3 regions of the Paenibacillus sp. GD4 genome follow, and region 3 is predicted to be linked to each of the others. Evidence: predicted binding sites of a transcription regulator. Region 3 holds the regulator's gene; each other region holds the start of a gene.

What was found. Region 3 encodes LexA, which represses DNA repair genes until DNA is damaged. Its sites were predicted from a motif close to CGAACATATGTTCG; they were not measured.
Region 1: a site for LexA is predicted at 7,556-7,569, ahead of addB (helicase-exonuclease AddAB subunit AddB). Genes of this name have one in related genera too.
Region 2: a site for LexA is predicted at 1,681-1,694, ahead of RAC89_RS21975 (YolD-like family protein). Genes of this name have one in related genera too.

Annotation. Positions count from the first base shown of each region.
Region 1 covers NZ_JAVCYK010000001.1:4,485,542-4,496,451, reverse strand. Annotated here, with positions in the region: gene addA (helicase-exonuclease AddAB subunit AddA) at 1-3,827, opposite strand, end outside; gene addB (helicase-exonuclease AddAB subunit AddB) at 3,824-7,492, opposite strand; gene RAC89_RS21220 (ABC transporter ATP-binding protein) at 7,860-9,620, shown strand; gene RAC89_RS21215 (ABC transporter ATP-binding protein) at 9,604-10,910, shown strand, end outside.
Region 2 covers NZ_JAVCYK010000001.1:4,652,088-4,662,997, forward strand. Annotated here, with positions in the region: gene RAC89_RS21965 (alpha/beta hydrolase) at 4-756, shown strand; gene RAC89_RS21970 (alpha/beta hydrolase) at 768-1,571, shown strand; gene RAC89_RS21975 (YolD-like family protein) at 1,715-2,014, shown strand; gene RAC89_RS21980 (AraC family transcriptional regulator) at 2,377-3,249, opposite strand; tRNA gene RAC89_RS21985 (tRNA-Val) at 3,412-3,484, opposite strand; gene RAC89_RS21990 (hypothetical protein) at 3,655-4,578, shown strand; gene RAC89_RS21995 (PilZ domain-containing protein) at 4,558-5,004, opposite strand; gene RAC89_RS22000 (hypothetical protein) at 5,228-5,455, opposite strand; gene RAC89_RS22005 (DUF1811 family protein) at 5,618-5,911, shown strand; gene RAC89_RS22010 (Crp/Fnr family transcriptional regulator) at 5,908-6,630, opposite strand; gene RAC89_RS22015 (divergent PAP2 family protein) at 6,886-7,377, shown strand; gene RAC89_RS22020 (ATP-binding protein) at 7,364-8,968, opposite strand; gene RAC89_RS22025 (MBL fold metallo-hydrolase) at 9,122-9,859, opposite strand; gene RAC89_RS22030 (stalk domain-containing protein) at 10,266-10,883, shown strand.
Region 3 covers NZ_JAVCYK010000001.1:423,862-434,771, reverse strand. Annotated here, with positions in the region: gene RAC89_RS01965 (HAD family hydrolase) at 1-193, shown strand, start outside; gene RAC89_RS01960 (AAA family ATPase) at 262-1,230, opposite strand; gene hflX (GTPase HflX) at 1,523-2,857, shown strand; gene RAC89_RS01950 (methionine gamma-lyase family protein) at 2,850-4,103, shown strand; gene RAC89_RS01945 (MerR family transcriptional regulator) at 4,229-4,639, shown strand; gene glnA (type I glutamate--ammonia ligase) at 4,730-6,067, shown strand; gene lexA (transcriptional repressor LexA) at 6,384-7,004, opposite strand; gene RAC89_RS01930 (LysM peptidoglycan-binding domain-containing protein) at 7,152-7,517, shown strand; gene RAC89_RS01925 (DUF896 domain-containing protein) at 7,753-7,956, shown strand; gene RAC89_RS01920 (hypothetical protein) at 7,985-8,500, shown strand; gene RAC89_RS01915 (HAD family hydrolase) at 8,542-9,333, shown strand; gene RAC89_RS01910 (1,2-dihydroxy-3-keto-5-methylthiopentene dioxygenase) at 9,408-9,950, opposite strand; gene metH (methionine synthase) at 10,178-10,910, shown strand, end outside.

The DNA.
Region 1 (10,910 bases), 4.1 Mb from region 3:
CTCGCATACAGCTCAAGCTGCAGCCGGTATTTCTCGCCGACTGCGGCGGGAGAGCTTCCTTTGAGATGATCCGTCTTAAAATCAAGCAAAACAAGCCCGGCATCCTCTTCAAACAGGCAGTCTATCACCCCTTGAAGCATAATGATCTCATCGCCGAGCCGCTCCGAGTTCTTCAAGCTTTCCGCGCCGTAAACATCCTTGGCAGGCAGACCATAGCTGAAAGGAACCTCGCGATGCACCTTCGATGAGGCAAGGAGGCGTCTGCCGAGCTCGCTCTCGAAGAAGGAAACGATGACTGCCGGCTCCACCACGCCGGCTTGATCCTCCGTCAGCAGCTCGCGGGTCACCATTCCCGCGAGCACTTCGCGTACATCGGCCTCCGTCGGCGTCTTGGTCAGAGGCATCTGCTGCATGACGGCATGAAACACCGTTCCGCGCTCCGCCGCATTCAGCTTCGTTTGCTCCAGAAAACGAGGTCTGCGAACAATCGCCGGCCGATAGCCGGGACCTCCCGACCTTGCAGCATCGATGAGCCCGGATCCGGGCAGTGCCAGCCCCTCCTCCGTGAAGACGGCCTCCGCCGTTCCCTCGGACTCCGATAACAGCTCCATGAGTTTATGATGCTCAGACAGCCGCTTCAGCTCCGTGACCGATGTCTTGGCGAGCACCTTGGTCGCCTGCTCCTCCCGGTACTGCCAAGACAGCCTGCGCCATACCTCATGCTCCCAGCGCTCCGTCTCGCCTACCGGTTCCAGACGGAGGATGGTTTGCAGCCGCTCGTTGCTCCGCTCGATCGTTCCGGCGGCTTCCGCCATACCTGCGAATACTTCCGTCCCGATAATCTCGACGCGCCAGCGGGAGGGTTCATTCATCAGGAACGCTTGAGCCCGGTAACCGCAGCCCGCCGCATCGCGCAGCGGCTTCCCATCGGGATGACGGAAGACGGCCGGGCCGATCCAGTCCAAGTAACAGCGTGCGGATGCGAGCGCATCATCGGGCAGCTCCTGCCGGTCATGATCAACGAAGCGCAGCCAGGACCGGAGCGTTTTGTCCAGCCCCTTTACCGAGCCGATCAAGTAAAGCTTCTCTCTCGCACGGGTCAATGCCACATACAGCACGCGCATCTCCTCTGCAAGCAGCTCCAGCTTCATCTTGCGCTGGATGGCAAGCCACGGTAGCGACGGATAGCTGACCCGGGTATCCAAATCCATATATTTCGGCCCGAAGCCGAGCTCCTTGTGCAGCAGGAAGGCGTCCGTCAAGTCGCGGCTGTTGAACTGCTTGGCCAGTCCGGCCACGAAAACGACCGGAAATTCCAACCCTTTGCTCTTATGGATCGTCATGATCCTTACGACATCCTCCTGCTCACCAAGCGCCCGAGCCGTCCCCAAATCGCTCCCTCCCGCCTGCATCCGTTCCACGAAGCGAAGAAAGCGGAACAAACCCCGGAACGAGGTTGCCTCATACTGCCGCGCCCGGTCATAAAACGCCCGCAAGTTGGCTTGCCGCTGCTGCCCTCCCGGAAGTCCCCCGACAAAGTCGAAATACCCGGTAGAGCGGTAAATGCCCCATATTAAATCGGCGAGCGGACCTTGCTGTGCCTCTCTTCGCCACTCCGCCAGCTGAACGAGGAAAGCGGCAAGCTTCTCCCGCAGCTCCGAATCCACCGGTCCGTCGTCCTCAGCGCTCCCGGCATAAGCACGCACCGCATCGTAGAAGGCGCCTTGCCTGCTTCGAATCCTTACCTTGGCCAGCTGCTCGGCGCTCAAACCGACGATGGGAGAGCGCAGCACCCCGGCAAGCGGGATATCCTGATAAGGGTTATCCACAATTTTGAGCAAGGACATCAGCACCTGCACTTCAATTGCGGTAAAATACCCGGTACTCAGCTCGGCATACGCAGGAATTCCCTGGGCTGCCAGCTCCTCAATCAGCACGGGAGCCCATGCTTGCGTCGCCCGAAGAAGAATGACCATATCCCGGTATGTGATATCGCGCATTCCCTTGACGGACTTATCAAATACCTGAAACGGCCGGTCCCCGTCCATCCCCAGAAGCCGGCGAATGTTCAGCGCAATCGTACGCGCTTCGAGCTGTACGACCGCCAGCTCCTTCGCTTCTTCCTCGAGACTCGGTCCTTCATCCGCAGGCGAATCCTCCGCCTCCTCAGACCAAACCGCAGACTCCTCTTGAACGTTTGTAGCATTCGAACGGTCAATCAGCAGGAGCTCAACGGCCAGCTTATTGTCCGATCCGCTCTCTTCCGGATAGCTTGCTCCGCATACCAGCTCCGCCGCCCGGTCATAGGCAATCTCACCGACGGTTTCATTCATCACCTGACGGAATATATAGTTCGTTCCGTCAACAACCTGCCTGCGGCTGCGAAAGTTACGCGCCAAATCGATTCTCTGGCCCGGTTCCGTTCCGCCCGGAACATAGCTTTTATACTTCTCCTGAAATAATCCCGGCTCGGCTAGCCGGAACCGGTAAATGCTCTGCTTCACATCGCCGACCATGAAACGGTTCCCGGGAGCCGCGCGGGAAATCAGCTCTACAATAGCCTCTTGCACCCGATTTGTATCCTGATATTCGTCCAGCAAAACCTCCACAAACTGTTCCCTGTAGTCTTGCGCCGCTTGGGAAGGAAGCAGCTCCCCGGGAGAAGCCTCCGCTGAACGAAGTATTTGAAGGCAGTAATGCTCCAAATCGGCAAAGTCCACCAAACCCTTCGCCGATTTCGCCTTCCGGTATCTCTCCCCGAATTCAATGACCAGCTCGACCAGCTTATTCATCAATGGAGCCATTGCGAGAAGCTCTTCTCCGTGCTCCCGAGGCGTTCTGCCGAACAGCTCCTCCTTGATGGCGCCGAGCCGTTCCTTCACTTCATTGCGAAGATCCTTAACCTGCTCCTGAAGCTCTTTATCATAATCGCCCTTGCACGGCTTCAGCTTTCCGAAGCCCGCTCCCTGGAAGGCGTTATAGAGCAGCTCCCATCGATGCTCTCCGGAAACCATCTCCAGCAAATATTCGATAACAGCCGTGTCATCCTCGAGGTTACCCGAATATGGCTCCGGTCCGCCAGGCTGCTTCGTCACGCGAACCGCTTCCTGAAGAACGGCAAGCATGCCCTCCAGCTCCAGCTTGACGGATGCCCGGAGGCTCGGAAGCCACGGACTTTCCTCTTCATTCCAGCCTTGCGTGAATTGCCCTGCCATATCCCGAAGCCATTCATCCGGGAACGGATGACTTCGCGAATAATCGTAAAGCCTTTGAATGAGCTGAAACAGCGCTTCGTCGCTCTTGTCTCCGTTAAACCAATCGGCAAGCCGCCAGAAGGCATCCCCCTCGGCAGACTCTCCGTACTGCTCCTCCAGCAGCTCTTCCAGCAAATCCTGACGCATCAGTGCACTCTCGGTCTCGTTCGCTATGCGGAAGCCGGGGTCCAGTCCAATAAGCTGGTAGTACCGGCCGATCACCTCAAGGCAAAAGGAGTGCAGCGTGGTAATGGAGGCTCTATGGATCAGAGCAAGCTGCCGCCGCAAATGATCGGAGCCCTGATTCGCCGCCAGCGCTTTCTCGAGCGCTTCGCTAATCCGGTGCCGCATTTCTGCGGCAGCCGCCTTCGTGAAGGTAGCAACAAGCAGCCGGTCTACATCGATCGGATTTCGCTCATCCGATATGCGTCGGATAATCCGCTCTACGAGTACCGCCGTTTTGCCTGAACCGGCTGCTGCGGCCACCAGCATGGAATGCCCGCCGAGGGTAATCGCGTCCCACTGGTCGTCCGTCCAGGAGCTTCCCTCCGGCTTCGGTATTCTATCGATCACGGTGCATCTCCTCCTTCCTTCGCTCGGTCCTCATCTTCTATTGTCACTTGAAGCGCGGCAAGCTTGTCCTCCGCTCTTCCCGCCGGCCGGAATCGAGGTGACGATGGGATCGGCTTCACCTGACCGGCGGCAGGGGATTCCATCAGCTCCCATACCCGGTCCTTTCCAAGCATCGGCAGCTGACGATGAGCATTGCCTTCGAACTGTGTGTCAAACTGGCACACCGGGCGATAGGAGCAGCCGTTGCAGGCTGCCGATGGCCCCATGCGGTAAGGGGCGATATCGATTCGGCCTTCCGTTATGGAGGTCCCGATGCTTTGAATGGTTTTTTTCACATAGCTTCGAACCGTATTCCACTGCGCCTCCGTTGCCACCGAGGAGGTCTTGTAAAAGGTTCCGTCCGTCTTGAGCGCCGCTGGCAAAATTTCCGAATAGCCGCTGGAGCTTGCCAGCCCGTTATCCATGAGCTTGACGATCTCGGCATCGGCCCGAAGCAAGCCCTTCATTTTGAAGCGCTTCTTGACCTCCTTCTCCACCGCCTCGGCCTCCAGCCGGTTCTTCTGATTCAGCACGGGATTATGTACATGGAAGTACAAGACGCCGGCAGGCTCCGCTTCCTTGCCAAGCCAGATCGGCGCATGAGTCAGAACAACGTCCAGGTAAGCCAGCATCTGCAGAGATAAGCCGTGATAAACCTCAGCAAGATTCAGAGCCTTAGAGCTCGACTTGTAATCGATCACCCTCAGCAGCGTGCCCCGTTCCGTATCCGCGCGGTCAATGCGGTCGATCCGGCCGCGGAGCTCCATCTTGACTCCGCCGGGAAGCTCGTATTCCAATGGCGGAATCGGCTGCCCCTTGCCGAAGCCGACCTCAAGCCCAATCGGGCGGAATTGTCCGCGCCGCTCATGCTCTCCGAGGATGGCTGCGGCTTTGCCGATGACCTGCTTCAGCTTTCGAGCGATATAATGGTACCTCTTCGAGCTCAGCAGAATTTCACCCTGAAGCCTCGGTGCGAGCATGTCGATGACTAAGGCTGCCCGCTCCTCGCACTCGCGTGCAGACAATCCGCCCCAATCGACCCCTTCCTGCAGCACCTGCTCTGCGAAGCCGCTCAGCGCAGAATGGAACAGCTGCCCGATATCCGGAGCCTCCAGCCGGAACAGCTGCCTCTCCTTAAGGCGCAAGCCGTGAGAAACAAATTGGGAGAACGGACACTGCACGAACCGTTCCATACGGGAAACGCTCGTCTCGATGGTTTCCCCATACAGCTCCCGGCTTGTTTCCTCGCGAAGAGGCGCCTCTTCGTTCGTATATAGCAGCGACTGTAACAGCCGGGATAATCTTCCGCTATATTCCGGCTGACGGGCAAACCAATTGTAAACCGACCACCATACCTCGTTCACTTGCTCTCCATACATCCAACGCTTCAGCTGCATAATTAATAGGCTAAGCGCTTTGTCCGGATGGGCGACATAGCTTAAGTGCTCCGTAAGGCTGTCTTCTTCACCCGGCTCGATGACCAGCAGCCTTTCCTTTACCGCAGGAAACATTCGCTTGATCTGCCGGATCACATCCGACGGAAGGAGGGTCTTCCCTTCCTCGTCCGCCAGCGGGTAGCTAAGCCAAAGCCCGTGGGAGGGCGTGCAGAAGGCGCAATACATTAAGAACGGCTCATCGAGCAAACGGCGCCGGCTGCTTTCGGCCAGCATCAGCCCTGAGGCTGCCAGCAGCTCCCGCTCCTGCTCGGAGACGACCCCGTTCTCCGTAATTTTGGCCGGCATCACGCCTTCATTTACTCCCAGCACAAACATGATCTTGACTTGCCCCGACCGGGTACGATCCATGCTGCCGACCAGTACTTGATCCAGGGTCGGCGGAACGAGCCCCAGCTTCATGCTCTCCATGCCGGTTTCCACCAGCCGGGCGAACACCTCTGTGGACAACGATTCCTCCCCCATCAGCTCGACCAGCTGATCCAGCATGTCCATTACACGATCCCACACTTGAGCGTGCTCTCTCGCCTTCTCGGGCTTTCCTTGGCGAAGCGCCTCCTGGCTCCAGGCCTCCAGTCTTTCCGGTACCTGAAGCGTCACCAAAAGCTCGTAAAGCGCCTCTACGCGGTCCCTTACGCGCTTGCTCGTCTTCATCTTCTCCTGCATTCGCAGCAGCGGTCCCGTCACCCGCCTCCGGCAGGCATTGATTTTGCGTAAAAAGGCTTCCTCTCCCGCGCTTCCTTTCGTACCGTCAGAATCCAGGTCAGCTCGCAAGGAATACGTCCAATCGTCCGGGGACAGCCATTTGGAGCCCTGAATCCCGAAGGCCAGCACATAGTTCTCCAGCTGATCCATCGCATGACGGTCGATAATGACCTCCTCCGAAGTATCCTTGCCGAGAGGCAGGAAGAAATCCGTTTTGACACATCGAAATACAGCATCATACTTCCAGTACAGCTGAATGACCTCCAGAGAGGAACGGATCAGCTCAACGACCGGATGATGCATTACGGTGCGCTTCTGATCGAAAAAATGAGGAATTCCATAATCCTGAAACGTGCCGGCCAGGAGATCCCCATAAGCTTCAATATTTCTAACCGAGACCGCAATATCGCGATAACGCAGCCCGTCCTCCCTCACCAGCCGGACGATATCCCTCGCTACACTTTCCGCCTCAGCCCGGCGGCTTACCGCTGCAGACAATCGAACAGGGAAAGGCTTGCTACGCTCCTCGAAAGAGGCTGAGTAGGGCCGTTTCACTCGCTGCTCCCACGCCGTCTCCAAATACGCCAGCGCAGGACTGTCGGCGAACCTCGCAGGGGGCTCAGAGTCGAGAAGAACGGAAGATTCCATTCGAGTTCCCAGCTCCTGCAATCTCGCATGCAGGTTCATCATGGTGCGTGCCGTCGGATGGAACAGATCGAGCTCATGGGGTTCCTCTCCGTCCCGGTACTCTCGGTTTAAGCACAGCGTCAGCGATACATTCTCGCAATGGACCGCCAGCTGCTCCACCACCGTCATCTCCTGGGGCGTAAAGCCGTGGAAGCCGTCGATCCAGCACTCCGCACCAAGTACGTATGATGAATCCTTCAGCTGCCTGGCCAGCAGCGCCAGGTAATCCTCTCCATCGAGATATTGCCTTGACAGCTGCCGCTCGAATTCACCGTATACCAATTGGAGATCGTGCAGCTTGTCTCTCAAATGCCTGCCGCCGAGGCCCTCCCTTGTCTCCTGCTGCTCTATGTACTGCTTCAACCCGTCTGACGTGACACAATACCTCTTGAATTCCGTCAACAGCTGATTCAGGTTATCCAGAAAGCCCATCTGGTCGGCTGAAGCGTCGAATAATCGTAAACGGTCCTTCTGTTTATGTAAAATGCTGTGAAGCAGCAGCTTTTTGCCGGTTTCATCGATAGGCAGTCTTGCGGTGCCCCCGACCTCCTGCATGACCCGCCAGGCAAGCCTGCGGAAGCTGAGCACCTGTGCCCTTAGCGTGCCGCCAAGCTCCGGAGATTGGATCAAAGCATACTCCGCTTGCGACGTGGCCTGCTCCGGCACAAGCCAGATCAGCGGACGCCCGTCCGGCCGCTCCGCCAGCCTCCGTTTAATTTCCTGCAGGCACCATGTCGTCTTCCCGCTGCCTGCCCTTCCGAGCACGAATCGAAACGCCACCGTTTGTCCCCTCCATCGTCCATTCTATCATTCTATTATTCTATCAAATTTCCATAAGGAAAGCGAAGGTATGTTCTGGTTGGAGCGGCTGGTTTTTGTTTCCGCAAATATCTTTTTTGGATTTTGCACAAAAAGAATGATTATTTTGCGCTTGACTGGTCTAATTTTGTTTCCGTCTATAAACCACAGGAATCCGAAGGGATCGGAAGCATTCGTAAGGTTAATCTGACGTACACGCGTTTTGAAGGGAAATGAGGGGAAATATCCGTGTATTGGTGGGTGAGCCCGGATGATATGATAAGCAGGTCGAAGTATAATATGTGGTTGAGACGGCGATTTGGATATTACAACTAAAAACAGGATGTGGATGCCATTGAAGGACATACGTTTACTTAAGGATTATCTAAAGGCCCACTGGTATGTTTACTTGTTCGCCGTGCTTTGTATTTCGGCGGCCAACATTACGCAAGCTTATTACCCGAAGGTGCTCGGAAATTTCACGGATGATTTGCAGCAGAGCGGGATTACCGCATCATCCATTCGCAATTACAGTCTGCTGCTGCTTGCCATCGGTCTGACCTATGGAATCTTGGGCGGAATCGGGCAGTACGTTGTAATGAGAATGGGCAGATTGTTTGAATTTGTTACCCGAAAAAAATTGTTTGCCCACTTCACAACGCTAAGTGAAAGCTATTATTCCAAAAATGGTGTCGGCAAGCTGCTCAGCTATGTGATGAACGATGTGACGTCGGTCAGAGAATCGATTTCGCAAGGAATCAACCACACGACCAATGCAGTCATTATTATTTTATCCGTAATTGTCATGATGATCTTAAGCTCAATTCCGCTTTATTTAATCATGATTTGTATATTGCCGATGCTAGCCATTCCTTGGGCGGTGGTTTACTTCGGCCCGAGAATACGCGACCGTTCCAAAAAGGTGCAGGAGGCGCTCGCCGGTATGACTGAATCGGCAGAAGAGCAATTCGGAGGCATCCGCGTAACCAAGAAGTTCGCTGTAGAATCCGTCATGCGAGCCAAATTCGGCCAAACGGTCGACCGCATCCTTGACAATCAGGTTAGACTGGTGAGAATCTCCTCCCTGTTTCAGGCGCTGCTGCCGTTTTTGGGAGCGCTGTCTCTGATTCTCTCCCTCGCCGTAGGCGGATACTTAACCGCACACAAGCATATTACTCTAGGCAACTTCGTATCTTTAACGTTATACATGCGGATGATCGTCAACCCGCTGCAGCAAATTGGAAACGTCATCAATACGATGCAGCGCTCTCGCGCCTCTCTGGAGCGACTCAATGCTCTTCTTTCTCTGAAGCCCGAGGTTGCGGAAGCAGCCCATGCTTTGCCGATGGATTCTGACGCTGTTTCTATCCGCGTGAAAGGTTTAACGTTTGCATACCCGGAATCAAGCAAGCCTTCGCTTCGGGACATCAGTCTCACCCTTCCCGCAGGGAAAACCTTAGGCATCATCGGCAAAACGGGAAGCGGCAAAACGACGCTCGTCAAGCTGCTGCTTCGGATCTATAATCCGCCCAAGGGCACCATATGGCTGGGTAACGAAGACATCCATGACGTGACACTGGAAAGCTTGCGGTGCAATATTGCTTACGTGCCTCAGGACGGCTTTCTGTTTAGCACCACCATCCGTGACAATATTGCCTTTCATAACAGAGACACGGCTTTTGAACATGTGGAGCAAGCCGCAAGGCGCGCGCAAATTTATGACAACATCGTTGATTTTCCCGAGGCTTTCGAGACGAAGCTCGGCGAAAGAGGGATTACGCTGTCTGGCGGACAAAGACAGAGAACGTCCCTTGCCCGCGGCTTTATTAAGGACGCGCCCGTGCTAATATTGGACGATAGCGTCAGTGCCGTTGATGCCGTAACGGAAACAAAAATCATTGATAATATTCGTCTTGGACGAAAAGGAAAGACAACGATTATTATCGCTCATCGGATCAGCGCATTGAAGCACGCCGATGAAATTATCGTATTGGATGAGGGACGCATCGTTCAGCGGGGAACCCATCAACAGCTGCTCGCTGAGGATGGTCTGTATGCCTCTCTTTATTCCATTCAGGAGGAGGGGACACGGTATGCCGAAGGAAGCTAACGGCGGTAAGCAGGAGGAAGAAATCAACGCGTCCTATCACGTCAGCCCTGAGCAGCGCCGCCAGGCCTTTCGAGCTATGCTATCCTACATCGTACCGCACCGAAGCAAATTTGTAACCGTGTTTTGCTTTACCTTTCTGGCCATCGCGGCGGATCTGCTTCAGCCCTATCTCGTGAAGATTGCCATCGACGACAATTTGGCCATAGGCAAGAACGATATGGGGATGCTGCTGGTGATCTGCGGCATATACCTTGCACTTTCCTTGCTGGGTCTCACTTTTACTTATTTGCAAAACAATTTGCTTCAATTTACGGGGCAGAGCATCGTCGCCCGAATTCGCAAAGAGCTGTTCGAGCATATCACCAAGCTGCAAATGTCGTTTTTCGACCGTTTTCAAAGCGGCAGTCTTGTCACTCACGTCTCCAGCGATACCGAGACGTTAAACCAATTTTTTACCCAAGTGTTCCTCAGCATGATTCGTGACGGTCTGACGCTGATCTTTATCATCGCATTAATGTTTCATCTTGATCCTACGCTGGCTGCTTACAGCATGATCATTCTTCCGATTATTGCAGGGATCGCGATCGGTTTCCGCAGCTACATTCGTAAAACCTATCAGCTTGCACGAACCCATTTATCCAGACTGATCGCGTTCGTAGCGGAGAATTTGGCCGGGATGAATCTGATTCAAGCGTTTCACCAGGAAAAAGAACAGAACCAGCGATTCACCGGGCGCAACGAAACGTATTTCCGCGCGAACCTTCGCGAGGTCCGTACGAATGTCCTGTTTAACCGCTCCTTTGACTTGCTCGGCAATATGGCTGTAGCGTTCCTGGTGTATGTTGGAGGCCTGGCGGTATTTAACAAAAGCATCGAGTTTGGCGTTCTTTATGCCTTTATCACTTATATACGCCAGTTTTTCCAGCCGATCAACAATATTACCCAGCAGTGGAACACCCTGCAATCCACGATTGTTTCTATGGACCGGCTCTGGAGAATTTTTTCTCTCAAGCCTGAGATTACGGATACAGAGAAGCCTGTCCCGATCGATTTGTCCGCCGTGAAGGGGCGTATCGATTACAACCATATCCAGTTCGGGTATTCGGAGGACAGCACGGTGATCGAAGATTTGGACCTGCACATACGCCCTGGGGAAATGGTTGGCATTGTCGGTACAACCGGTGCGGGCAAGAGCTCATTGATGAGCCTGCTATGCCGCTTCTATGATGTTCGGGAAGGCAGCATCCTTGTGGACGGAACGGATATTCGAGACATCCCGCAGGCTGTTCT
Region 2 (10,910 bases), 4.2 Mb from region 3:
CGTATGGCTTGGCTAAAAATAAATTACTACTCGGAAGCACTGCGGTTGCCCGTAGCCATGGACGTCTTGCTTCCCGAGCAGGGAAGCGGTGCCTATGAGACATTGTATCTGCTGCATGATATGGGAGACGGACATAGCGCTTGGCTGAGACGTTCCGGGGTGGAAAGATATGCAGAGAGGCTTCCGCTTGCCGTAATAATGCCGGCCGGACATCTGGGCTGGTACACGAATATGGCTTTCGGGCGCGATTACTTCCACTTTATTACAGAGGAGCTGCCGGCGCTTTGTGAAAGGACCTTCCCGCTTGCGGCCCATCGAGATGGACGCTATATTGCCGGAGCCGGTGCAGGTGGCTATGGCGCGGTCAAGGCAGGCTTGCTTGCCTCAAGCACATTCGCAGCAGCGGGATCCTTCAGTGGCACGCTGGATGTACTTGCAGCATACGATTCCATGGAGCCAGGACATGCGAGGGATGTTTTCGGTGAAAGGGAGTTCGCAGCGGGCAGTACAAATGACCTGAACGCCGCCGTGAAACGGATTGCTGAGTCGGACAAGCCAAGAACCGAAATGTATGTAAGCTGCAGTACCGAAAGTCCGAATTACAATAACAATGAGAAGTTCTGTAAGCTGATGAAGGAGCTTGAACAGCCGTTCATTTTCCGGACGGATCACGGTAAAGGGAACTGGGCGGATTGGGACCGGGAACTGGAGCAATTTGTAACATGGCTATCCGAGCGGAAGCGGCGCAGTGAATAGGAGGAGATGGCATGGCACACATCCAAACCCAGCTGTACTCTGAGGTCTTAGGGACCGAGATGGACGTGAGCATCATTGTTCCTCAGGAGAAGCAGCCCTATGCGGGGGACGGAAGGCTGAAGGTACTTTGGCTGCTTCACGGCGGCTCCGGCGATCACACGGCTTGGCAGCGAATGAGCAGCATTGAACGAATTGCAATGGAGTATGGACTCGCTGTGATTATGCCCGGAGCATTTCAGTCTTGTTATACCGATATGGTGCATGGGGGACGTTATTTCACTTATCTGAGCGAGGAGCTGCCTCGAATTATTCGGCATATGCTGCCGCGGCTTTCGCCTGCGCGTGAGGATAATTATATTTCCGGCTATTCTAACGGGGGTTACGGCTGTCTAAGGGTAGGATTGGCTCGTCCCGACCTGTTTGGCGCCATTGGTGCATTTTCGGCGGGAGACAAGTCCGATATCGAATTCGTAAACGATGGCTCCCAGCGTGCCAAGGATCGGATCATGCTGTTTGGTGAAGGGAACTTTAAGGGAACGGAGAATGACTTGAAGCATCTGGGACGTGAGGGGCTGAAGATAGGCAAGTCCGTTGCCCGCATATATCATGGCTGCGGCAGCTTGGACCCTTGGCTTGATTTAAACCTGCTGTTGAGAGATTTTTTCCTTTCGCTGGAGGGAAATCCATACAAGTACCATTATCATGAAGCGGAAGGTCACGGCCATACCTGGCAATTCTGGGAACAGGAGCTTGTACGATTCCTGGAATATCTCGGTTTAGGTAAGACAGAAGGGCAGTATTTGATGGGAATGTAGAGCTTTGCGAATACGATTCAGGCGCCTTCCGTTAACCTCGGGGCGCCTTTTTTGGCAATGGCATTGGAGGAACGATAACTTGCAATCAGGTCCTTAATTTGTTAATATAGGAACAAATGTTCGTTATTGGGGTGATCTGTTTGGTGCCGGTTACAATACATGCAAGCTTACCTTCGCAAAGAACGAAACAGCTAAGAACGGAGGAGGCGAAAGAATCGCTGATTCGGAGTCTTGGTGTTGCTATGTTCACGGAGAGAGAGGCGATCATTTCCGTTAGGGGAGATTCACAGCTGCAGACGTTTCAAGGCAAGATTACGCAGCTTGATAAGCAGCTAAGAAACATCAGGGTAGAGAACAAGGATGAGTATACGTGGATTCCATTTGAAGATGTGATGAAGATCGAGATTATTATTGATGATCATATTGTAGGCATCTTCAAGTAGCTAGAGCGGCTTTCAAGCTCTATTCCTTTTTCTTGTGTTCATTGATATTTTTGGATCCCCTACTGACCAGCTCCTGTACAAGCGCCGCGAAGAAGGCTAGAGGCAATAAGTGAAGGGCAAGGCTGAAGATGTCCATAGAACATTAGCTCCTTTACATGATCTATATTCCATCATTCCCATATAATGGGCCGCTTACTCTATATAGTATCACAGATTTCTTGGGAATGCTCACACAAAGTGTAATCGATCTTCGTATGAGCGCGGAAATGATTACAGTATTTGTTTAATGAAAAAAGATGCATCCCAAGTGGCTTGCCTTGCACAGGGCCGAGGTATGCATCTCTTGATAACTTGTGTTGCGCTTATTTTTTCGTTACAGGAATCCAAATTTCACTTGTAAACGTAGGTGAAGTCGTGTCCTTGTCCTTATTCCACAAGATTTCCGGGCCTTCAGCTTGCTCATATATCGAGGATGGGAACCATTCCGAATAAATTCGTCCCCAAATGCTCTGCAGTGTGTCAGGAAAAGGGCCTACGGCATGGAACACGGCCCAGGTCAAGGCCGGTACTTCCAGCTGAGCGAGATCGCTTGGAGCCGGTTCACTCGTAGCCGCACCAATATAATGATCCAGTTCTCCGTTTTCTTCCATTCTTCCTTCGGAGAAATTGACGGAAGCGCTGATCAGTCCCGAGGGCTCGATATTTGAAAGTGATTTAAGTCTTTGAATCAATTCCAAGTCCAAGCTTTTCCACATAGCGGCGATTTCCGGGTTCACCCCGTGAAAAATGACCGGCACTCTTTTTTTCAATCCCACGATACGAAATGACTCTTTCTCTACAATGCGGTAGTTCATTTCCGTTCCTCCTTGAATCGTTAATTGAAGCGACATGCGGGGATACGCTTTTAAGGAATGGCCGGATTTACGCACCTCGGAAGGATTCATACCGTGCAGCTTATGAAAGGCCTTAGTGAACGAGTCGGGAGATTGATATCCGTATTTCAAAGCGATATCAATCACTTTGGCTTGATCGGTCAGCAGCTCGAAGCCCGCTAGTGTCAGCCGTCTCCTTCGTATATACTCCACCAAGGTTATACCGGCCAGGTAGTAAAACATCTTCCTGAAATGATGCTCGGAGCAATGCGCAAGGCGCGCTACTTGGGCAAAGTCCACCTCATCCTCAAGATTGTCCTCCACGTAGGCAATGGCATTATTCATAGCTCTCAGTAAATCCATGCGTCTCACCGTCCATAGGGTCATTGTAGCAGCAATACTTTCACTATACCCGACATTTTGTATGTAAAAAAGGTCGGATTTACATCCGACAGAGTTCGAAAGATACATGATGTTAAGCTCAAAAAGCAAAAAAGCCCTTGAAAATCAAGGACTTTTTCAGTATGACCTGTAGTGGGCTCGAACCACTGACCCCCACCCTGTCAAGATGGTGCTCTCCCAGCTGAGCTAACAGGTCTCGATATATTTTGTTTAGCGACAAGTGTTATATTACCAAGCCTGGACAACAAAGTCAACACTTTTTTTTGAAATTAAGGATCTTGAACTCCAACTGACTCTGTCGACACGAAAGCTGCACATTATGATATAATGTCACCAATAGAAAATCACTTGGAAAGAAGGGGACTTATGAAGGATTTTCCGGGGGTCAGTAGTGGCTTAACCGAGGTGAGTGAGGACAAGCTGGACTGGGGCGAGCAGGAGTGGGGCACACACCGGTATCATGTTCGCATGCTGCTGGAGGATACAACCGCTCAGCTTAGCTCTTTCGATAAAGCGGCGGTGCTCGGTGCAGGGAACCATGGAGATGTGGATCTGCCGGAGCTTGCTTCACGTTTCAGCCAGCTGACGGTGCTCGACACAGAAGCGAATGCGATTGAGGAGTTCATGGAAGCAACAGGCGGGTTCACCTCACCCAAGTTCAAATCGCTTGCTCACGTGGACTATACTTGCCTGGACCAGTTAGGCTTCTATCAAGACTATGAAGAGAAGCTGCAGGCAGGTATACCGGCGGGAGAGCTAGCCGGTTGGCTGCGCGATCAGGCGTTTTTGGTGAAACGGGAAGAAGCGCTGCCTCATATGAAGAAGTCCTTCAATCTTGTCGTTTCTTCCGGAGTGCATACGCAACTATTTTATTTACACGCGCTATCGCAATTGGCCGAGTACATGCATTTATATAATGAGGCGGATACAGCACAAATCGTCGAAGCTTTGGGCTTCTTAAGGAACAGCGTGGTGGCGGATTACAATACCCTGCTTACATCGCTCGTAAAGCCGGAGGGCCGCGTGGCAGCCTGGACGGATATTATTCTGCTGGACGAGTCGAAGAAGGATTTGCTGGACCAGCTTAATCAACTGAACAACGATAATGAACGGGTGAGGTTCCTCTTCCAGGCCTTCGGCAAGTATGGGATCGAATCGGCCGTAATAGGCCTCAAAGATCTGTTCGATAAGCTAAAGCCTGAACAGCAGCTATTCAAGAGCTGGGTATGGCACACAGAGTCAGGGAAGTCTTATCTCGTTGCAGGGCTGTCAGGACGAGTGAGAGCGTAGGGGCATGAAAGCTAGAAGCTCTTCTTCCGTAGCGAAGCTGCAATTGGAAAGCACGGGAGTCTTCCTAAGTTTGATGGACATTTGATTGACTATACTCGTTAATGCGGCCGTATCCGCTTCGTCGAGGGAAAACTGGACGCAATACTCATAATGTTCTTCCACGGGGCGGATCGTACGCACGACGAGACCGAGCAGCCGAAACTCCTTGCCAAGCGCCATGAACCTTAGTTCCACCAGTAGGTTGCCCTCATCCGGAAACGGAGCATCCGTATAGAAGCGTGCACCGCCTGCACTTAGATCCAAGAGGGCGGCTTTTACCATTTTGTAATCAAGCTCCAATCCATCAAACCCAATGAGCTTGGCGTCGGCTAGAAGCGGATGTGTAAATTGCAAACGATAAAAGCCTCGTTTGTTATCATTGGTCATAAATGACAAATCCTTTGCGATATGGTATTCATTCCTTTATGTGTCTCATAATAACCTTGAATCTTAGTCTGTGCAAGCATTTCGTGCTCATAAGAAAACCCTTTATTGGTGCCCTTCAAGGCTGATCGACTGCGATTTAGGAGGAGGGTTTCTTGGTAAGGAATGTCATAGTGTTCTAAGGCTTAAGGCAAACCTGCAACAGTCGTTAGCGTAAAAAAACCGCTCAATAGAGCGGGAGTTCGATGACTTTCTCGCTGTGATGGGAATGCAGCACGGCTTGATTGCCGATAATTTCAATCCGCTCGATGTCCAGTGTCGGGGAGGATGTCATATTCGTATCCTTCATTCGATTCTTATTGAGTAAATTCAGCAGCTGAGGAATTGCTTTCTGGTCACTGGAGATGAAGCTGACGGGAATTTTCCTATCGTTGATCGATAACTCCGTACGCATGGCTCATTGCCTCCTCATTGCATATTCTATTATTCATTATAGTGGAATCGCCTTGATTTAACTAGAAATAAATTCCATCAGAAGGTGACAAAAAGCGAGAAGAAGTGATTTTATCTATATGTGAAGATCGACAAAATTACACGGTTCGAAGGGGGAGACACGATGAAGAAGCTATACAGTCAAATGTCCAGAGAGGAGCTGGAAGCGGAGTTGAGAGAGCTCAGCGACGCTATGGAGAAAGCGGAGTTTCCAAGCCAGAAAAACGTGCTACAAAGTAAATATGTCACGGCGAAGGCCTACACTTTGGACCCCGCCGATTTTACGCCAGGAGTATACAAAGTGGATGGGGTGCAAACTCTGTTTGAACTCAAATATATTAACGGAATATATGCATGGGGCAGCATGGACAACGAGCCGGAAGCCAGCTTTCCGATCTCGATGCTGGTCCGGCTCTAAATGCGGCACATATCTTTGGGACAATTCTCACAATGGCAAATGTCCTGTAGATAATCTAGCTTTTTTACAATAATCTGATTGTTCTCAATTGAAATGATGTCCTGCTTGCGTAAATCGCTAAGCATCCGGTTGACGCTTTCGCGGGTTGCGCCGATCATGTCGGCCAACTCGCTATTGGTCAGCTTCTTGGTAATCACGATGCCTTCGGCCGTTGTTTCACCGTAAGAATTACAAAGACGGATGAGGGTCGAGCAGAGAGCACCGGGCTTACCGAACATCATAAGGTCCCGGAACTTGGTTTGCGTCAGGCGGTGCATTAATCCCATCCATTTCATAAACTCTACCGCCAACTCGCCATGCTGCCAGAGAAGGACCTCAAGGTCCTTTTGCTGGATCACTCCGATAATTGCTTCTTCCATCACCTCTGCATTGAAGCTGTGAACCGAATTATGAAAAGGGTCCACTTGTCCGAACAAATCTCCCGCGTTATGCAAGTAAAGGATAAAGCCTTTCCCTTCATCGTTGCTCTTCGTGATTTTCACTCGCCCTTGCTTCAAAAAATACAGCTTATCCGCAGCATCGCCTTCCCAAAATAAATAAGCCCCAGCCGCTACTTTCGTTTCGTACATGATGCCGGCAAGCTTCTCCAGGCTTCCCTCAGAGAAGCATTCTGTATTACTCACCTGAGTTGTTACCTCATGACTATATTGTTCATGCATTGTTGCGTACCCCCTTCGGGAATGGACTGATCGTGCGAAATCTAACTTATTGCTTCTACCTTACCGAATCCAAAGGCAGGAAGATGTGATATGAATCACATCAACAAGTGATTTGTTCGTCACAATCATGAACATTGGTTCGATGTCTAGGGTAGCCTTCTCTTGTGAGGGTATACTTGTGCTAAAGCTACAGGAATGAATCCCCAAGTATACAATGCCCTTCCCCATTTCATTCTATAGATGAGGTGATTAGGGATGAACCGAGCGTTATTGACGTCTCTGGCTAGTATTGGTATCGCCCAAGCGCTGAAAATACCTACTGCGCGCTATCGGAATGGGCGTTGGGATTGGAAGGAATTATGGACCACCGGAGGGATGCCCAGCTCACACTCCGCCGGGGTAGCTTCGCTTGCCACTTACATTGGCCTTAAGAAGGGGATAGCGTCCATACCCTTTGCTTTGTCAACGATGCTCGGTCTCATCGTCATGTATGACGCCATGGGTATACGTCGGCATGCCGGGCTTATCGCTATGCAGGTGAACGATCTGGAGGAAGAAGTGGGAGAGTTAAGCCGCCGGCACCCGTCAATGCTACATACGAAACGGGAGAGGGAGCTCGAAGAAAGGCTCGGGCATGTACCCGAGGAGGTGGCAGGAGGAGCCTTGCTGGGTATGCTTCTAGGTGCGATAAGCTATATTATCGAACCGAAAAGAAGTCGTTCAAGCAGGTCCTCTAAACTCCGATAGGTTCTTCGGCTGTTACGACGGGGACGGAAATGGTAAATTTGGTGCCCTCGCCTGCAATACTTTCCACCTCGATGGTACCCTCGTGATCCTGGATGATTTTATGGCAGATCGATAAGCCAAGTCCGGTTCCGCTGTCTTTTGTCGTATAAAACGGAAGAAAAATTTGATCAAGCTCCTCCTTGGGGATCCCTTTTCCCGTATCCGTTATTTCAAGAACGGCTTGGGCTCCGTTATGGGTCAACCGGATGTGTACGAGGCCTTGCTCCGGCATGGCCTCAAACGCATTTTTTACGAGATTGAGCAGCAACTGGAGTATTTTATCCTGATCCATCATCATAAGTACAGGCTCATTGGGGCGATCAAAGAGAATACGATGGCCAAGCCTTGCTGACTCGGAATCCAAGAGAGAGATCACCCGCTCAACGCATACCTGGATAGAAAGCGCTTTGTATTTACTGGTATGCGGCTTGGAAAATTGCAAAAACTCTCCAGTGAGCATGCTCATTCGATTAATTTCATCCATGATCAACTCGTACCATGGTTCAATATTGTACTGACTTGCCTTGGAAAGCTGCAAAAATCCCTTAATTGTAGTTAGGGGATTACGAATTTCATGAGCCATCCCGGAGGCCAGCTCCCCAACGACACGCAGCTTCTCGGAACGGAGCATGTGCTCCTCGCGTTTCAGCCAGCTCTCTCGTTTCATGGTATACAGCGATTTCTCAGCGACGAAGATCAAATCGTCCTTCGTATAGCCGTCAAACGGATAGAAAGCGATACCAAAATTAATCTCTATACCCGTCAGCTTCGGAAATTCGGAAGCAAGCAGCTGCGTGGTGGTATTCAGCGTATGCTGCATATCGCCCGATTCCAAAACAATGGCGAATTCGTCCCCGCCGTACCGCGCAACAAGGAGCGCTTCAGGAAACATAATCCGAAGGAGCTGACCTACCTGGCGAAGTATATTGTTTACCCCTTGAAAGCCGTTCGTCGTATTCAATGACTTCAAGTCCTTGCAGTCCAGGAGCGTAATGGCGATGGTCCGGTTCGCTTCCACCAGCTTCTCGACCTGACGATGAAACTCTTCATAATTGTAAAGGCCGGTCAAAGCATCATGTGTAGTGAGCCGCTGCTTCTCATCCGTCAGTACCTTAGCCTGTTTCTCCATATCCGCCAAGTAATTCCGAAATAATAAGGCCAACAGGAGGCAGCTGGCAACCATAAAAATGACATTGCTTAGCTCAGGTAGGTTCGCGGGACGATAACTAAAGGCTATGGCACTAAACAAGATCATCAAGAGAAAGCTGGTGGTAATAGCGGTTATCTTACGCTCTCTTCCGATGGATTGAGCCATATATACCAAATACAACGGCAAACACCAATCAGTTGCACTAATATAATGAAAGCCAATGAGCAAGCCGTACTGCATATATCGAAAAACGGGGGAGGCTTCATGCTTCGAGAAGTGACTTAATGCATAAATGAAGCTGAAGGCAATTAAATAGGGAGCTTGTGCGGAAGACGGATGAGAGATAAGGGAAAAGAAGCAAACGATTGCAATATACAAAAGGAAGATCCAGCGCAAGTTCATTCTTGGTCTTCACTCCTGACATGACGGTATTTTAATTATGGAATTCTGTGCCATGCCGTGAAAATCCTGCTTGTCCAATGAAAAAACTTGCATAGCGTATGCCGGCAAGGATAAAAGAAACGGACGATGCAAGAAGAATCGTCCGTTCGCCTTTTAAAATGTATAAAGCTTGAATTGCTCGATAAATGACATGTTACCCGTTCGGCCTTTATACTCAGGCATGTTGTCACTGTAATGCATCAGAAGCACCTTTCGTTGGATATGCTCCGGCAAGGTCAGCAGCTCGTCAAGCGTCGCATGCACAGCGCCCGAGCCACCAAGCACACAGTCATGCAGGATGTACCGGATTCCCCGTTGATCCGAAAGACGGACCAGAAGCTCATAGTCAAACTTCGCGTCTGCACTATAAAAGACCGAATCGTTGAAAATCAAGGAATAGCTTGCTTTCCGGGGAATATGCTCGGTCTGGAAAATTTCCATGACGAGTCCCGGGTGAAGCTCATGCTTTCCTTCATGAAGGGGAACAACGTCAAAGTAATCCTCAAGACACGAAATCCCTTCGGCCAGATTCTCCAAGCCTCCGCGCAGGGAATGCTCCCATAACGGAGCAAGCAACGCTTCCGGTACAAGGAGCTTCAATTTATGTTGATACCGATATTTTAACTGAAACGCCATCTCCTCCAGGCCGCCAATATGGTCTGCATGAATATGGCTGATGAAGACCGCATCGATCTGTGGGATTGGGATATTAAGCTCGAACAGGGCCCGGGGAGCAGTAAAGCCGCAGTCGATTAGCAGATTGTAGCCGTTGCTGCTTACCAATGCGTTGTTGTTGTAGTAGCTTTTGCTGAATGCACTTCCCGTTCCGATCATTTGAATTTGCAGGCTCACGACGGTCCTCCAATCGACAATAACATGACAGTTGCATCCATATTAATCTACCACGCCTCGCAGGATGGATTCAAGATAAATATGACACGTTTTGTCAAAAAAATGATAAATGGATCTTTAGGAAATGATTGTTAATTGTTCGGCAACAAGGCATTTCCCGCACTTCATTTCCCGGGGAAGCGCAAAAAACGGCAGCACTCGTCAGTAGAGGTCGGGATAATCGACATAACTTTTGTGTATCGCATATTTTGTGTCAAAATTCAGCGTTCTAACGGAAGGTTCACAAGATATAGTTATTTGCACGAAAAATATTTTCATTTTTATAGAAATGAGCGCAACTCTTGCCAACGGGGTGAGTATAAAATAGCAGATACAAAGTACGAAGACATGATGGAGGTAGCAGGAAATGAAAGTGCCACGGATCGTAACATTGGTGCTCTCTTTGTCGCTCATCGGGGCAGCTTCGGTTGCAGCAAGCTCGATGTGGGGCGAGTATGAAGGGTATTCGAAGACAAGGCTGTTAATTAACAATCAAGAAAAAACGTTTGACGGTGAAGAGGCCCCGGCTTTTCTAATGAAAGGAAGCGCGGTATTTCCGGTTCGCGTTTTGTCAGATTCTTTGCAGGCCTTGGTAAAATGGGATAGCTCTGCACAGACAGTTTCCGTTCATAAGCCCAATGTGCACATGTTTGTGGCCAAAAAAGTAGACGATGATTACTCCATTAAGCAGCCGTTTGGTGGAGTGAAGAAGGGAGACCGGCTTGATTTTGCCGTTTTCGCCCAAGTAGACAGCTTGACGACGCCTTTCCATTCGTTCAAGATTTCGATTGAGACACCATCCGGGGAGCTCGCGGCTCCGGCTCATGAGAAGGTAGTTGCAGGTCAGAAGGAAAATTTCTGGTACCCATGGCCGTTTACCGTCTCCTTTAACAAAGCGGGCAATTATACGGTGAAATTCTCCATTAAGCTGGAAGAGGGCGGGGACTACGTCGTGGTTTCCGAGAAAAAGATCTTATCCGAGTAATTTTCGGCTGTTGAGCAAGCCTTAGCG
Region 3 (10,910 bases):
CTTCGAGGATTCGCCCAACGGGTCGCTCGCGGCCAAAAGGGCAGGGATGTATTGCGTGATTGTGCCGAATGAAGTCACCTCGCAATTGCCATTCGGGGTTCATGATCTGAGGATGGGCTCCATGGCCGACCAGAGCTTGGATGACGTTCTCGGATCGCTGGAGGATCGGCCGAAGGCGTTGAACGCCGTTTAATCGGACAATGAAAGAAGACAGGGGCAGGTATTGTTACCCAGCACCCCTGTCTTTTTTGCTGTGAGCAGTCAGTAAATGACATTCGGCTTCGCCTGTTGAGGCTCCTCGTGAATGACGAAATCATCCGCGATCAAATTAATCAAGTCTTGCTTCGTGGGCTTGAGGGACCGCTTTCTGAGCAACCTCACGGCCTGGAAGCGAATGGCCTTCTCAATCAGATTGCGGACGTATCTTGCATTGCTGAAATTGAGGTCGCCATACTTGACGACGGCCAAATGCTCGGTGATCTTTTTAATCGATTCGGGGAGTATGGTGTACTCGCGCTCAGCCGCCATTTTCTCCGCGATCTTGATTAGCTGGCTCACGGTGTAGTCGGGGAAATCCACTTGAATCGGAAAGCGGGAAGGCAAGCCGGGATTGGTGAGCAGGAAATTGTCTATCTCATCGGGATAGCCGGCCAGGATGAGGATGAAGTCGTTCTTGTGATCCTCCATCGCCTTGACCAGGCAGTCGATGCATTCCTTGCCGAAATCCTTCTCCCCGCCGCGTGCCAGACTGTAGGCTTCATCGATAAATAAAATGCCGCCCAAAGCTTTCTTCACCATCTCGCGGGTTTTCAGAGCCGTATGGCCGATATATTCGCCGACCAGATCCGCACGCTCCACCTCAATCAGGTGTCCCTTGGAAAGCACTCCCATTGCCTTAAAAAGCTTTGCAATAATTCTTGCGACGGTGGTTTTGCCGGTTCCCGGATTGCCTTTAAAAATCATATGGTATACATGGGAGCCCGCCTGCAGGCCGGCTTCCACCCGGAATTGCTTTATTTGAAGCATTGCGTATATCTGGAAAACCAGCTCCTTGACTTCCTCCAGTCCGATCATCTCGTCAAGCTCCTTGAAGATGTCTGAGAAGGCCTCGAAATGCTGCTTCAATTCCACCGGGTTCTCTTTCGATTTGGGCTTCGGATCCGTGGCTGTCTTAAAGGTAACATTGATTTGTCTGTCCCGGGTTACTATTTGACGCGTATCTTCATCCATCTCCACTCCACCCCCGATATGTATATTTTTATGCCTCACCTCTCAAGAAACATGACTTGAATTGCGTAACCTTCGCAAGTAATTCGGATTCGGGCGCCAGGAAAGAATGGATCCTACATGAACTGTGCATTGTAATTAAGAGAGGGGACGTTTACAATGAACGTGAACGTTCCTACTTGTCGTTTCCTGAATCAGGAAGTCGGCAGTAGCTATGCGTGATGAGAACTCATGCGGTGCGGCTGCGGAAGAAACGCATGCCCGCACGAAGGCAGAAGGAGACGATAAGTTATCCATGAGATCCAATACACATGATGTAACGACGCTGATAAAGCCGCGGGCTATTCTCGTCAGTCTGGTTACCCAAGAGCTGAAGCGTCAGGATGAGTATGATCCGGAATACTCGCTGCAGGAGCTGATCGCCTTGTCGGAAACGGCAGGCGTTGAGGTGCTGGAGACGATGACCCAGAATAAGGAAAAAGAAGATTTCCGCTGGCTGATCGGCAAGGGGAAGGTGCAGGAGCTGAAGCAGCGGATCGATGAGCAGGGGGCCAATACGGCCATCTTCGATCAGGAGCTGTCCGGAGCTCAAGTGCGCAACCTGGAGGAAGCGCTGGATGTCAAAATTATTGACCGCACGCAGCTGATCCTCGACATTTTCGCACAGCGGGCGAAAACCCGAGAAGGGATCATTCAGGTGGAGCTGGCACAGCTCAGCTATTTGCTGCCGCGGCTGTCCGGTCAAGGCAGCAACTTGTCGCGGCTCGGGGGCGGCATCGGGACGCGGGGACCGGGGGAATCCAAGCTGGAGACCGACCGCCGGCATATCCGCGACCGGATCAGCGAGCTGAAGCGCCAGCTGTCGGAGGTGGTGCGCCACCGCAATTTACATAGAGAGCGGCGCAAGAAAACGGGCGTATTTCAAATCGCCCTGGTCGGCTATACGAACGCGGGAAAATCCACCATGCTCCGTCAGATGACCAACGCGGATGTCTATGTAGAGAACCAGCTGTTCGCCACGCTGGATCCGACCTCCCGCGCCTTGAAGCTGCCAAGCGGTAAAGAGGTCGTGCTGACGGATACGGTCGGCTTTATCCAGAACCTGCCGCATGATCTGGTTGCCGCCTTCCGCGCCACGCTGGAGGAGGCGAATGAGGCGGACTTGATCCTTCATGTCGTGGACAGCTCCTCTCCTATGATGGCGATCCAAATGCAAGTAGTGGATCAAGTTTTGGAGGAGCTTGGCGCACATGGGAAGGAACGGATTACGATTTTTAACAAGCTGGATTTGTGCACACAGGCTCAACGGGAGCTGCTGACCACAGAAGGCGAGTTTTTGCGTATATCCGCATATCAAGAGGACGATCTTGCGCGGGTGATGGAGGCGATCGAAGCCAAGCTTACCGGCGGGGATATAACATACCGCATCCCGGCGGACAAAGGCGATGTGATCTCCCTTGTGTACCGGGTGGGCGAGGTGCTGGAGAACGACGTGGACGGCGACGATATGCTGTTCAAGGTAAGGGTAAACAACAAGGAATTCGATAAGATCGGCTATATGCTGGCGGCTTACGATATGGCGCAGCGGCTTCAGGGAGAAAGCGGAGGAGAGACAACGGACCATGTTTAACGAACGGGTGCTCAGCCTGATGGAGCAGGCTGAGCGGAAGGCTATGGGGAAGCTTCAGGAAATCGACCGGGTTGTTGACCATAACAGCTGGAAGGTCATCAAGGCCTTCCAGAAGCATAAGGTAAGCGATTATCATTTTGCCGGATCGACCGGATACGGATATAACGATCGCGGGCGAGAGGTGCTCGATCTCGTGTATGCGGATGTGTTTGGAGCTGAGGCCGCCCTAGTGCGGCCGCATTTTGTGTCGGGCACGCATACGATCGGCACGGCGCTGTTCGGTGTGCTGCGGCCGGGTGACGAGCTGCTGATGATGACCGGGCGTCCGTACGACACGCTTCATAAGGTGATCGGCGAGCCCGGAGACGGGAAAGGCTCCCTTCAGGACTGGGGGATCGGCTACGGGGAAGTGGAGCTGCTGGAAGACGGCTCCGTCAATTTCGAGGAGGTGTCCCGGCGAATCGGCCCCAACACGAAAGTGGTCGGGATTCAGCGATCCCGCGGCTATTCGTGGAGGCCGTCCTTCACCGTAGAGCAGATCGGTGACATGGTGCGGTTCGTCAAGGAAATCAAGCCGGATATCATCGTCTTCCTGGATAACTGCTACGGTGAGTTCACGGAGCGGATGGAACCGACCGAGGTTGGCGTCGATCTGATGGCCGGCTCCTTGATCAAGAATCCCGGCGGAGGCTTGGCACCTACCGGCGGTTATGTTGCGGGAAAAGGCAAATACGTTGAATTGGCTTCCTACCGGCTTACGGCTCCCGGCATTGGCGGGGAGGTCGGGGCTATGCTCGGCACGACGCGGGCCATTTACCAAGGCCTGTTCTTGGCCCCTCACCTTGTCGGACAAGCAGTGAAGGGCTCGGTCTTCGCCGCTTCGCTCTTCGAGGAAATCGGCTTTGTAACGCACCCGCGCTGGGACGATCCGAGGACGGATCTGATCCAGGCCATCCGGTTTACCGGCGCCGAGCATCTGATTGCATTCGTCCAAGGGATTCAGCAGGCCGCTGCGGTAGATTCGCATGTCGTTCCCGAGCCGTGGGATATGCCGGGCTACGAGCATCCGGTGATCATGGCCGCCGGCACATTCATACAGGGAGGAAGCCTGGAGCTGTCTGCGGATGCGCCGATACGTGAGCCGTATATCGCCTACATGCAAGGTGGGCTCACGTTCTCCCACTGTAAGCTCGGAGTGCTTACAGCTATCCAGAACATGGTGGATCGGGGATTGCTGAATTTGTAGTCTTTGTATTCTGAGATGAAAACCTATATGTGCAAACATCTCGCACAAACCTGACATGACTTGACATGTTTTTCCTGTAAGGTTACAATAAGGGTAAGGTTCAGACTGCACAGGAGTGATAAGTCATGAGTGATGAGATACGCCGTAATATGGCGCTTTTTCCGATAGGCATCGTCATGAAGCTGACGGATTTGACCGCCAGACAAATACGTTACTACGAGCAGCATGAGTTAGTGATCCCGGCGCGTACGGGAGGCAACCAGCGCTTATATTCCTTTAACGATGTGGAACGCTTGCTGGAGATTAAGGATCTGATTGAGAAGGGCGTCAATATTGCCGGGATCAAGCAGGTGCTTCTGCCGGTGAACAAGGATTCCGAGGAAGCTACGGTTTTGACGGAGCAATCGGAGTCGAAGCGTCGTGAATTAAGCGATACGCAGCTGCGTAGAATGCTGAAGCAAGAGCTGCTCGGGGCCAGACGCCCGGGTCAGGTGTCCTTGATTGAGGGACAAATGTCACGCTTTTACAAGAAGTAGGTTTTACCGGAGTACAGAGGGCGGCAGGCACAGGCAGGCTCCTGAAGTGCTCCGTTACCTTTGTACATAGTCTAAGGAGGAGAGATTCCAGTGCCAGACAAGAAGTATACGAAAGAAGATATTCTGCGTATTGCCAAGGAAGAGAATGTAAGATTTATTCGCTTGCAGTTTACCGACCTGCTGGGCACCATCAAGAACGTGGAAATCCCGTTAAGTCAGCTGGAGAAGGCTCTCGACAACAAAATGATGTTCGACGGCTCCTCGATCGAAGGCTACGTTCGTATTGAAGAATCCGACATGTACTTATACCCTGATTTAAATACTTGGGTTGTGTTCCCTTGGGTTACGGAAGATCGCGTTGCCCGTTTGATTTGTGACGTTTATTTGCCGGACGGCCGTCCGTTCCCGGGAGACCCTCGCGGCATTCTGAAGGCGGCGCTGAAGGAAGCCGAAGAGATGGGCTATACAGCGATGAACGTAGGTCCGGAGCCGGAATTTTTCCTGTTCAAGACCGATGAGAAGGGCAACCCGACCATGGAGCTGAACGATCAAGGCGGTTATTTTGACCTTGCTCCTACAGACCTTGGCGAAAATTGCCGCCGCGAGATCGTTCTCACGCTGGAGGAAATGGGCTTCGAAATCGAAGCTTCTCACCATGAGGTTGCTCCGGGTCAGCACGAAATCGATTTCAAATATGCGGATGCCTTGAAGGCCGCTGACCAGATTCAAACGTTCAAGCTTGTAGTGAAAACCGTAGCCCGTCAGCATGGGCTGCATGCCACTTTCATGCCAAAGCCATTGTTCGGTGTGAACGGCTCCGGCATGCACTGTCACCAGTCTTTGTTCCGCGGCAGCGAGAACGCGTTCTATGACGAGAGCGACAAGCTGGGTCTGAGCGCTACGGCCAGACAATATATGGCAGGTATCTTGAAGCACGCGCGCGCGTTCGCTGCGATCACGAACCCTACCGTTAACTCGTATAAGCGTTTGGTACCAGGCTATGAGGCACCTTGCTACGTAGCTTGGTCGGCGAGCAACCGCAGCCCGATGATCCGGATTCCGGCATCCCGCGGCGTGAGTACACGCGTAGAAGTGCGTAACCCGGATCCGGCAGCGAATCCTTACTTGGCGCTGGCGGTTATGCTGAAGGCCGGCCTGGACGGTATCAAGAACAAGACCCAGCTGCCGCCTCCAACCGACCGTAACATCTACGTGATGACGGAAGAGGAGCGCGAAGAGCAGGGGATTCCGAGCTTGCCGGTGAATCTGAAGCAAGCGATCGACGAGCTGCTGCGCGATGACGTCATCTGCGATGCATTGGGCGATCATGCACTGGCTCATTTCGTTGAGCTGAAGGAAATCGAGTGGGATATCTACCGCACGCAGGTTCACGCATGGGAACGCGAGCAGTATTTGACCTTATATTAAGCTAGTGAGACCCGAATGAGATCCTTTTGTGATCTCATCCGGGTCTTTTTCTTTTTTGCCCGATTTCTGCAAATGCACAACAAATGGATTGCGAAAGGGGGGCATTGGTGCATTTGTGCGATTATACAAAAATGTATGGGGAAAGAGGCTGCTGATAGCAATTCACCCCGTATATTGGTGCTTATTCGCAGAAATACGTCTTAAGTGACGATTTTGAAGGCTTCAAAGTTGTACTATTGCAGATTTCGGGAGAGTCTTTCAGTTGCCAATAAAAAACGCTCCTTCTACCGTGAAGTAGATTGGAGCGTTTGTGAGTTTAATGAATATCTCTAAAGAGGCCGATGACTTTGCCGAGAATGGTCACGTGCTTCAAGCGGATCGGCTCCAGTGCGGGATTCTCCGGCTGAAGACGAATGTGATCCTTTTCCTTATAGAAGGTTTTTACAGTCGCCTCGTCTTCCTCTGTCATAGCCACCACGATCTCTCCGTTATTCGCGGTCTGCTGCTGGCGGACGATGACATAGTCCCCGTTGTGAATGCCGGCTTCAATCATGCTATCCCCGATGACGCTCAGCATAAAAACCTTATTGTCGCCAACGAAGTGGCTTGGCAGAGGGAAGTAATCCTCAATGTTCTCCGTAGCGGTGATCGGGACGCCTGCCGTAACTCGTCCGATTAATGGCACGCGGGCAACGGACACCGAATAAGCGCCGTCATTCTCCGTACCGTCCAAAATCTCGATGGCCCGCGGCTTGGTAGGGTCGCGGCGAATTAACCCCTTCTTCTCCAAACGCTCCAGATGTCCGTGTACCGTGGAGCTGGAAGCGAGTCCGACCGCTTCGCCGATCTCTCTAACCGAAGGGGGATACCCCTTGTCCCGAACTTCATTCTTAATGAAATCCAAAATCGCCTGTTGGCGGTTGGAAATCTTGCTCATTCGTATCAACTCCAATTTTGGTAATCATTACTTGGAGTATAACACAGAACCGGAGTTCGTACAAACATGAGTTCGAAAAATCGTTGACACAAACATTTGTTCGTGTTATATTATGAACAGAACAAATGTTTGGGGGGGCGATTACTAATGATTCAAAATCCTACACTTATTCATAGATACAATTCTGCTGACGAGTCCAAGCAGCTACATAGCAAGAAGAAGAACAACGGCTTAAACGCTCGTGTGATCTTTACCGTGACGGCCTTATTGCTTTTCTTATCTTTCGGAGCCTTCGGTGCTTCGCTGTTCGGCGACCAGGACGCTTATGCTGCGACTGAAAGTGAGCCCGAGCAGGCAGTGGTTATCGTGGACCAGGGGGAGACGCTATGGTCGATCGCTACTGAACACGCAACGAAGGGAACGGATGTTCGTGATTATGTGCATGAGCTGAGGAAGATGAACGGGCTGAAGAACAGCAATGTTAAAGTAGGGCAGAAGCTGTTGCTTCCGTGAGTGGGTTTAGCTATGACCATTACAATTTTTAGTTGTGATAATACGCGGGTCTTACTATAAGATGAAGGTGCTGTCGAATCCGAAGCAGCGCCTTTTTTCTATGCTTGGTATTCTCGATCATTCCCCTCTCGTCACTTGACAATCCTACCCCTTAGTGTCAAAGTATTAAGGGACGATGAGGTAAATGCAGGTTTCCTTCATCACCATTGGACAAGTCATAACTTGGAGGGTAGTCATGAGCGAACACGAAAGCGAACACGATGCGAACGTCAAGCGGATTAATGAGCTGGCCCGCAAAGCGAAGGCGGACGGACTCACCGATGAGGAAGTGGTAGAGCGTAACGAGCTAAGAAGGAAATATATCGACGCGTTCAAATCTTCGTTACGATCCCAGCTGGATAACATTAAGTTTGTCGACGATGAGGAAGAGAAAAAATAGGGTAAACGGACAATAAGGGGTATTGGAAATGGCGCGTAACTGGGAACGCATGGTCCGACGCAATCGTAAGATGGCGAACAAGCATCGGCAGAAGTACGGGAAACAACAAATAACCGCTGCGACAACAACGGAGGAGTCTACGGTTTATCGGGGAAGAAGCTGGTTTTTGCCAATCCTGCTCGTGCTGACAGGGATTTTTTGCTTCATTATTTTCCGTGAAACCAGGCAGGACGATAACCTGTACTGGATCACCGGGGGCAGCTACATTTTCCTCGGCTTGTTTATTTTCTGGCTGCGTCGTCCTTATTTGAAGGTAGGGAAGGATTCGATTACTTCCCGCCGGTTTGGCGGAGATCGTACCTTCAAGCATGATGACATTAGCGAGTTTGTGTTTCATAAGGATAGTGTTACTATCGGCTTCAAGGGCAAAAACACCCGTTGGGTGTTCACCCGAATGTTTCACCGCTTCTCCATCGCTTCCATGCAGGAAGGCTTGAAGGAGTTTGCCGGCCGTCATTCGATTCCGGTTAAGAATGAGGCCTAGACAAGTAAACATATTTATGGGTTTTGGGGGAGACAAGGAAAATGGCTATTAAAGCGGTTTTGTTTGATCTGGATGACACGCTGCTGTGGGATGAGCGCAGCGTGAAGGAAGCGTTCGCAGCAACGTGCGAGGAGGCGGCCAAGCATTATGCCATTGAGCCTGCTCATCTTGAGGAAGCGGTTAGAAGTGAAGCCAGGGCATTGTATGAGTCCTACGAAACGTTTCCGTTCACCAAGATGATCGGGATCAATCCGTTCGAAGGATTGTGGGCACGGTTCAGTCAGGGCGAGCAGGAAGAGTTCCGCAAGCTGGAGGCGCTGGCCCCGGAATACCGCAAGCAGTCCTGGACAAGAGGACTGAAGGCGTTAGGGATAGAAGATGCGGAGCTGGGTGCCCGATTAGCGGAGCTGTTCCCGGCTGAGAGACGCAGCCGTCCGATCGTTTATGAGGAAACCTTCGAGGTGCTGGATCAATTAAAATCCAAATACCAGCTGCTGCTCCTAACGAACGGCTCTCCCGATCTGCAGAAGGAGAAGCTGGCCGGCGTACCCGAGCTGGCTCCTTACTTCGACCATATCGTGATCTCCGGTGAATTTGGGGAAGGCAAGCCGGCTGAAGGCATTTTTCATCATGCGATGAAGCTGCTGAACATCTCCGCAGAGGAAGGCGTTATGATCGGAGATAAGCTGACTACGGATATTTTGGGCTCGAACAAGGTCGGTATGCGCAACATGTGGATCAACCGTCACGGTCTGACCCGCGGGGACGAGATCGCTCCGGCTTTCGAAATTACCAGCTTGCGTGACATTCAAGGTGTTATTGATTCGCTATAATTCATTTATTCAATAAACAAAGCCCGTCGGCCGAATGAATCGGTGACGGGCTTTCATTATGGTCATGAAGAGGCTTATGCCTGTTGGAAAGCAGGATCTTCAAACGGATGAGCGATCCAGCCTTCTGTCTCAATGAAGAGTCGAACGGCTACAATCTGGCGATTTTCCATAAGAGTGAAGAAATGAGGCTTATGCTCCGGAACGGAAATCACGTCTCCTGCCGTCAGCTCAACATCGAAGTAGCCGACATCATCGGTGCCTTTAATAATAAAGATGCCTTTGCCGGCAGTAATAGCACGAACTTCATCCTCCGTATGCGTATGAACCTGCTCGAATTTCTTCAGCAGCTCATCCAGATTCGGAGTCGCGTCCGACAATGCCACGATATCCCAGGTGCGGTAGCCGCGGCGGCTGGCCAGGTCGCGAATTTCTTCGTCGAAGGTAGACAGGATTTGTGCCTTCTCCTCATCGGACAAAACAAACTTCTCTTGCAGCTCGGCCGGCAGCTTCTTCTCATTCCAGTGCTCGTAAAGTACTTCTTGTTTATTCAAAAAGGCCTTCACCTGCTCTTCGCCGGTGATGCGTTCATTGGTGCTGCGGATACGAATTTCTGCCATACGGATCCCTCTTTCCCCTTGGTATTCAATTCCTACTAAACAGTATTATAGTGGAAGGAGGGGCATCTGTCGATAGTGTTAATACGACCAAACCGATCGGATATATAAAGAATCAAGACCATCACATGATTTGTCGCTTTTCATCATGTCACATTTCTGTTACACTATGGGTTAAATTAGAAGTCACTTTTTGTTGATTGAGGGCGGCATTTGAAAGGGGTTTGGCAATGACTAAGGTTAGTTTGCAAGATCAGCTTAAGAAGAAGATTCTCATTCTTGACGGTGCGATGGGAACCATGATCCAACAGGAAAACCTGACCGCAGAAGATTTTGGCGGAGAGGACCTGGAAGGCTGTAACGAATACTTATGTATTACTCGCCCGGATGTCATCTCGAAAATTCATGAGGCGTATTTTGCGGCGGGCGCTGATATTATAGAGACGAATACGTTCGGCTCCACTAGTGTGGTCTTGGCTGAATATGATCTGCAGGACCGTGCCAGAGAGCTGAACCTGATCGCAGCGAAACTGGCGGTGGAAGCGGCCAAGAAATATAGCACACCGGAGTGGCCTCGTTATGTCGCGGGCGCCATGGGGCCTACGACAAAGACGTTATCCGTTACCGGCGGCGTGACGTTCGAAGAACTGGTGGACAGCTATTATGAGCAGGCTTTAGCCTTGATCGAATCGGACGTGGATGCGCTGCTGCTTGAGACCTCCCAAGACACGCTGAACGTAAAGGCAGGCAGCATCGGGATTCGCAAGGCGTTCGAAACGCTCGGCCGTACGCTGCCGATTATGATCTCCGGTACTATTGAGCCGATGGGAACCACGCTGGCGGGCCAGAACATTGAATCCTTTTACATTTCTCTGGAACACCTGAACCCGATCTCCATCGGCTTGAACTGTGCAACAGGCCCGGAATTCATGCGCGATCATATCCGTACGTTATCCGACATTG